2 regions of the Leptolyngbya sp. FACHB-1624 genome follow, and region 1 is predicted to be linked to the other one. Evidence: predicted binding sites of a transcription regulator. Region 1 holds the regulator's gene; the other holds the start of a gene.
The links. Region 1 encodes NtcA, which controls nitrogen genes in cyanobacteria. Its sites were predicted from a motif close to TTTGTANNNNNNNNTACAAA; they were not measured.
Positions count from the first base shown of each region.

Region 1 (3,846 bases):
ATCTGCCATATCATCCATCGTCACCGTGTCGCAGATATCAAACTTTGCTCCCACACTTTGAAGCTGATCGTCGAGAACCTTCAAGAATTTTGTCGCACTGGCGTCTGAGCCAACTTGAATAAAAGAAATGGCTAATTCTTCATCGCGTTCCATTTTCTGTGTCGCTTGCACGATCGCTTCAATCACGGCTCGACGATCGTCCGGCTCACCATCGGTAATGACTAAAATGGTTTCTCCAGTTTTGCTCTGCCCTGTGGCTTTGCGGCGAAAATAATCTTCGGTGGCATCCCGCAACACTGCTGCCAGATTGGTCGAGCCAACCGGATCGTTTTCCATAAAAATCTGTGCGACTTTGCTCGTCGTCACATTCTCGTACCGTCTGAATCGGCTAGAAAACGTATAAACCGTAATACCGTCGGGATCAAACTGTTCGCATTTGCGCGCCAGTGCCAGCGTTGATTCTTGGGCTGCTTCCCAACGACTGCCGCCCCCAATTTGATCATTGGTAGACATACTGCCACTTTTATCCAAAATCAAGGTGTAGTCTCGATTTTGCAAAGTTTCAAAATTGGGCACGGCACATCTCCTATCGTCTAATTGCTATCCAGCAGTGGGCTTCGATCCCGTCATCCCCATAATTTCGTAGCCTGCATCGACGTAGATCACCTGACCCGTGATCCCGCTTGATAGATCACTACAGAGAAATGCTGCGGTATTCCCGACTTCGATCTGCGTCACAGTTCGACGTAACGGCGCAACTTCTTCAACGTGGTGAATCATATCGAGAATGCCACCGACTGCCGAGGAAGCCAATGTTCGAATCGGGCCTGCTGAAATCGCATTGACTCGAATATTGTTCTGCCCTAACTCATTTGCGAGGTAGCGCACGTTCATTTCCAATGCTGCCTTGGCAATTCCCATGACGTTATAGTTCGGGATGACTTTCACACCACCGAGGTAAGTCAGCGTCACGATACTACCGCCTTCGCTCATTAGAGGTTTTGCGGCTCCAGCTAGTTGCACCAGCGAGTAAGAACTGATATCCAACGCCAGCGAATAACCCGCGCGCGACGTTTTGGAGAAATCGCCGGATAAATCATCTTTGCTAGCAAATGCGAGACAGTGGATCAGAATATCCAACTTGCCCCATTTGTCTTTCACGGTATTGAATGCGCTCTCAATCTGTGCGTCATCTTGCACGTTCAAAGGCAAGAACAAACTGGGATTGAGCGGCTCGGTCAAGTCGGCAACTTTCTTTTCCGCTTTGCCGGTTGCATCCGGTAGATAGGTGATGCCAATATTTGCGCCTGCTTTGTGTAGCTGCTGAGCGATGCCCCATGCGATCGAGCGGTTGTTCGCGATTCCCGTTACAAGTGCGTTCTTTCCAGTCAGGTCTAGCATGGTCTTCTACCGTGTAAAGCATTTATGAGGATAGCAGAAAGGGATCCCTCTCGAACTGCTCCTCGCTGACGCGATCGTCCCAAGCTTGGCGGATCGAGGATCGAATTGCGTCATTTCTCAGTTCGGTTTTTCTGCCAGCGAATCCTCTCTGATTCTGGTTCGGAATCCTTCATGATTCCTTAATGCCTCGTCCTAGAATATTCGTGCTTTCACGGTATGATCTGTGGAAATTATTGGGTCTGCCCAGAAGATTCCAGTAGATCGACTCGAAATTGCGCCTTCTTCTTAGAGAATTTACTGAGTTTTCTGAAGATCAAAGCGAAATTGTAGTTTACGACACTAAAACAGATCATAGACTCAGTTTTAGTGGTCTAAAGTCATCGATTGCTTACATAGACTGTTAGACTTCCCAGCTTCACTCGATACGACAAGGAAAGAAATGGTAGTGACCAAGGATAAACCGCTTGCAGCGATGTTTCGTCAGATTGGAGGGGGAGCATATCCTCCTGTTGTAGAGACGTTTGAACGCGGTAAGACCATCTTCTTTCCGGGCGATCCGGCGGAGCGGGTCTACTTTCTCGTCAAGGGTGCGGTTAAACTCTCACGGGTGTACGAGGCAGGAGAAGAAATTACCGTCGCGCTGCTGCGAGAAAACAGCGTGTTCGGGGTGCTTTCTCTGATCACAGGACAACGTGCCGATCGCTTTTATCACGCAGTTGCCTTCACCCCTGTCGAATTGCTGTCTGTTCCGATCGAACAAGTTGAAAAAGCGCTCAAAGACAATCCCGAACTCTCGATGCTGATGCTGAAAGGCTTGTCGTCGAGAATCTTACAAACTGAAATGATGATCGAAACGCTGGCGCACCGAGATATGGGATCGCGTCTTGTTAGTTTCCTCCTGATTCTGTGTCGTGACTTTGGTGTGCCCTCACAAGAGGGGATCATGATTGATCTCAAACTGTCTCACCAAGCGATCGCTGAAGCAATCGGCTCGACTCGCGTCACAGTCACCCGCTTACTGGGAGATTTGCGTCAGGACAAAATGATCTCAATTCACAAGAAAAAAATAACCGTTCATAATCCGGTAACGCTTAGTCAACAATTTACCTAATTCGATTAGAATTCAGTCCTGAGTGACTCACGCGAATCATAGAGCGAGCAGTCATAATGAAAGGCAAAGTCTGAAAGTGCCCTTAGAGTGCAGTATGTCTAGGGGTTTGTGGGAGCGTCATGTCCGATGTCGGGCTAATTCTAATTTTGGTGGTGTTGGTGTTAGGAGGGGTGATCGCGACAGTCGGCGATCGCTTAGGAACGCGCGTGGGAAAAGCCCGCCTCAGCTTGTTCAATCTCCGTCCCAAACAAACAGCAGTTGTCGTGACGATTTTGACGGGCACGCTGATTTCTGCCTCTACGTTAGGCGTTTTACTGCTTGCCAGTCGCACCTTTCGAGAGATGGTGTTGAACTTCGGGCGAATTCAAGCCGATTTGCGGGCGACAAATCGTGACCTCGATAAAGTCACGGCTGATCTCAAAACCACCGATCAGCGAAAAGCTGAGGTTGAGAAAGATCTAGAGCAAGCGCGATCGGAACGTGCCCAAATTGAGGAATATCTCAAGCGCCTCAATGCCAATCTTCAAGTTTCAGTCGCTCGACAACGAGAAACCGATGCCCAACTTCGCAGGACAGAAGCGCAGCGAGATCTCACCCGCAATCAGCTAGAAACAGTTTCTCAGCAAGCACTCTCGCTCCGCAACGAAATCAATCAGCTGGAATCTGAGCAGCAGGCGTTAATTGAACAACGGGATCAGGTGAAAGCCCAAATTGCGGAACGAGATGCGCAAATTGCGGAACGAACTGCCCTGATTGAAAAGCGCGATCGCGAAATTAATGAGCGCGATCAAGTCATTGCTCAACGCGAAGCAGAATTGAAAACCCTGGAACAGCAGAGAGCTTTTCTCGTGGCAGCCGTTCAGCAAATTCAGCAAGATGTGGAACAGATTCGCCGAGGTGATCTGGCAATTTTTCGGACACAAGTGCTGTCTTCAGGCGTTGTGCGCGTCGTCGAACAAGGTGGAGCCAAAGCAGCGGTCGATCAATTACTGCAATTGGCAAATCAGACCGCGATCGAGTCGCTTCGCCTGGGGCAGAACAATCAGCAAATTGTGCAAATCCCGATTGCGGAAGTGCAAAACCTCATTCAGCAAATTCAAGATGGTAAAGATTATCTGGTGCGGGTGCAGGCCGGGGCAAATTATGTTCTCGGTGACGACCGAGGCGTTGTCGTGAATATGAGTGCAGTGCCGAATCAGGTTGTCTTTTTAGCAGGAGATACGATCGCGACTCAAACGCTGGAACCGTCTAAACTGTCCCCCCAGGATTTTCAGAAAACCTTACAAGACCTAATTGCAGCTTCTAATGCCCGTGCCCGTGTCGCAGGGGTGATG
Region 1 covers NZ_CP180258.1:905,283-909,128, reverse strand. Annotated here, with positions in the region: gene ACMUEV_RS04195 (vWA domain-containing protein) at 1-576, opposite strand, end outside; gene fabI (enoyl-ACP reductase FabI) at 601-1,401, opposite strand; gene ntcA (global nitrogen regulator NtcA) at 1,841-2,512, shown strand; gene ACMUEV_RS04180 (DUF3084 domain-containing protein) at 2,632-3,846, shown strand, end outside.

Region 2 (3,846 bases), 2.8 Mb from region 1:
CCCTCGCAAACGACCGCGATCGCTGAAAATTTTGGGTTTTAGGGAAATTCACGGTGGAGAACCCACTCGCTTGATTCGCAAAATGTGCTTAGCTCTGCGAAAACAATCGTTACAATTCAAACCCATCCTGCAAACCCACACGTCAATCCTATGTCCTCTGTTCGCCCCATTTCTGCTGACCTTGCTCCGACCCCTGATCCTGCTCGCTGCAAAATTCTAGACTCCCGGAGTCAATATCGAGCCTGTCATATCTGCGTGCCGGATTCCGATGAGCGACTTGCCGCGATCGTCGTTGCTGATCGCTATTACAGCTTTTTTCGACTCGTGCAAGATTCTCAAAAAGCTCTGCAAATTGCCGCCAAACTCGTTTATCGAGGAGATGAAGTTGCGATTACTCGAACGATGAAAGGCGATGTGCTTTGGATCTATGAAGCAGATGCCCAAGAGGAAAAAGCGCAGCTAGACAAGCCCAAATCTGTCAAACCCTCAACTTCCTACGACATTCCTCGATCAGACTCAGGATTATGGAAGATTCTGACATCTGAGCGCGATTATCAGGTGTGTCAAATTCGCGTTCCAGATGTGGCGAAACCGATGGCTGCAATCTATAGCGATCGTGAATATTACAGCTATCTCAGAACAGTACGCGAACAAAACCAAGCGATCTCGCTGGCAGAACGCCTCTCTGATAAAGGACTTGCTGCTCGTATTACTCAAAACAGCAAAGGCTGGACGCTGTGGGTCTTAGAGGCAGAAGCGATGCTTCGGACTTGAAGCCATTCACCCTGACATTTTTCTTGTCTGAAACGAGTTTCGGCTCGACTCAACGCCCGAAATTCGAGGGCTGAGCCGAGCCGAAACTCGTTTCATGGGAAGTGAATTCAACTACAGATCGTTTTCACCGAGTTCACGCGACATGTAATCAAAGGGTTGATCCAGGAAGCTCGTATCAGCAATTCCTGCCGCTGCTGCTTCTGCTTTGACGATATCCTTCATGATTTGAATTCCCCGGACGGTCGGTCCTGAAGGCACACCTAACGAGTTATAGGTTTCGCGCAAACCTTCTAGAACGCGCTCATCCAGCACATCCGTGTCAGCCGCAACCAAGGCATAGGAAGCATAGCGCAAGTAGTAATCCATATCGCGCAGGCAGGCTGCATATCGACGAGTCGTATAAGCATTGCCACCGGGGCGAATCAACTCAGGATTCTCATCAAACAACTGCAGCCCGGCTTGACGAACAATCCCGGCTGCATTGGAGGTAATGAGCGCAGCTGCCTGAATGCGCGCCATTCCGGTAGCAAAGTAGGATTTTAGGCTGTCGATCGCATTGCGATCTAAGTAACGCCCTGTAATATCGTAATTTCTAATCAGGCTGGTCACTGCGTCCCGCATGAAAGTCTTCTCCCAAATTTTGGTTCAATGTGTCTATATTTCTGTAGACAAGAGTAACGAACCGCCCCACAGCAAGTTGTATAGGCTCTCGTATCGTAAAAGATTCAAGCTCAGTTTACCACGCAGGTTTGAGCCTAATTTGAACCGTACCGTGGGGAATCCCGCTAGATGAGATAATCGTTACAATTTTTAATCCATACACTCGATCGGGTTACGGAATCCGCGAATGTAATATTTACGATCTTTAATTTAAGCGTTAATTCTTTCGGACACGGAGCTTTCCGTAGCCTAGGATACAAAATTACGGGAAGCCTGTTTTTACCATGATGCAGGACAGATTTGCTTGAGGCGATCTGATTCAATTCTGCGCTCAGCGTTGAGCAAAGCTACGCGATTTACTAGGAGTATTTCATGGCGACCCCACAAGAGATCTTGGCAAAGATCAATGACGAGAATATCGAATTGATTGATCTCAAATTCATCGATACGCCAGGGATTTGGCAACATCTCACCCTGCATAAGAGCCAAATTGACGAAAGCAGCTTTACCGATGGCGTTCCGTTTGACGGATCGAGTATTCGGGGTTGGAAATCGATCAATGAATCCGATATGGCGATGGTTCCCGATCCGGATACTGCCTGGATCGATCCATTTATGGAGCATCCAACGCTGAGCATGATTTGCTCGATTCAAGAGCCGCGTACGGGTCAGCCTTACAGCCGTGATCCTCGCTCGATCGCTCAAAAAGCTGTGGATTATTTGAAATCTACGGGGTTAGGCGATACGGCGTTCTTCGGACCTGAAGCGGAGTTCTTCATTTTTGATGATGTCCGTTATGACCAAAACCAGCACGAAGGTTACTATCACGTTGATAGCGTAGAAGGGATTTGGAATTCTGGTCGTCAAGAACCGGGTGGAAACTTGGCGTACAAGCCTCGCAACAAGGAAGGGTATTTCCCGGTTGCACCGACCGATACGTCGCAAGATATGCGATCGGAAATGCTGCTGACGATGCAAAAGTGCGGCGTGCCGATCGAGAAACATCACCACGAAGTTGCAACGGGTGGTCAGTGCGAATTGGGCTTCCGGTTCGGAACCCTGATTCAAGCGGCTGACTGGTTGATGACGTACAAATATGTGATCAAAAACGTCGGTCGCAAGTATGGCAAGTCGATTACGTTCATGCCGAAGCCGGTCTTTGGGGATAACGGTTCGGGTATGCACTGTCACCAATCGATTTGGAACAATGGCGAACCCACCTTTGCGGGCGATCTGTACGCTGGATTGAGCCAAAATGCGCTGTGGTACATCGGCGGAATTCTGAAGCATGCGCCTTCTCTGTTGGCGTTTACGAATCCGACCACGAACTCCTACAAGCGCTTGGTTCCAGGCTTTGAAGCTCCGGTGAACTTGGCATACTCGCAAGGAAACCGTTCTGCTTCGGTGCGGATTCCGTTGTCTGGCACGAACCCGAAAGCAAAACGCTTAGAGTTCCGTTGTCCTGATGCAACCTCGAACCCCTACTTGGCATTTGCCGCGATGCTCTGTGCAGGGATTGATGGAATTAAGAACCAAATCGATCCGGGTTCTCCTTTGGATGTAGACATCTACGAACTCAGCCCTGAAGAGTTGGCGAAAGTCCCTTCGACTCCTGGATCTTTGGCAGAAGCGCTGAAGAACTTGGAATCGGATCATGAGTACCTGACCACAGGTGGCGTGTTCACTGAAGACTTCATTGAAAGCTGGATTAGCTACAAGCTCGATCGCGAAGTAATTCCGATGAGCATTCGCCCGCATCCGTATGAGTTTATGCTCTACTACGATTGCTAATTTGCTGAGTTGAAAGCTGAATTGAAAAGGAGCGATCGAGCCAATTAGCTCGATCGCTTTTTTCTCGAAATCTAACTGATTACAGACTATTTCGCTCTTAAGAGTTCGTTACAATTAGACAATAGTCTTAGAGTGTCGTCTCACACAAATCATGCCCGATACATTAACAAAGTTGGCGTATCAGACGTTTCAGCAAGGCAAAAGTTACTTTGGGTTGATGCATAAAGCTGTTAGTACCCAAGTCTTGAATCTTGTCGCACCGCCCTCGATCGAACAAAAAAGAAAGGCAAAGCCGCTCTCTCTAGAATTGATTCAAACCATTCAAAAACGAATGGCTGAAGTTCTCGAAGCGGATTGGCAGGATGTCGAAAAAGGCGTTTATCCAGCGAGTCTTGTCTTTGATAATCCTTGGGAAGATTTTTTCCGCTACTATCCGGTGATGTGGTTCGATATGCCGGAAATGTGGCAGCGCGTGAATGCGAAGCGATATCAAGAGTTTGATGCAGGAGTTGAGACAGAAGGCTTACCAAGCTACTATGTGCAAAATTTCCATCATCAGACGAATGGGTATTTAACCGATACTTCTGCCAATCTCTACGATTTGCAGGTTGAAATTCTGTT
Region 2 covers NZ_CP180258.1:4,567,033-4,570,878, forward strand. Annotated here, with positions in the region: gene ACMUEV_RS21615 (hypothetical protein) at 151-774, shown strand; gene apcB (allophycocyanin subunit beta) at 886-1,395, opposite strand; gene glnA (type I glutamate--ammonia ligase) at 1,807-3,225, shown strand; gene ACMUEV_RS21630 (class I SAM-dependent methyltransferase) at 3,377-3,846, shown strand, end outside.
Region 2: glnA (type I glutamate--ammonia ligase) is a predicted target of NtcA. The motif match lies at 1,676-1,695, and genes of this name have one in related genera.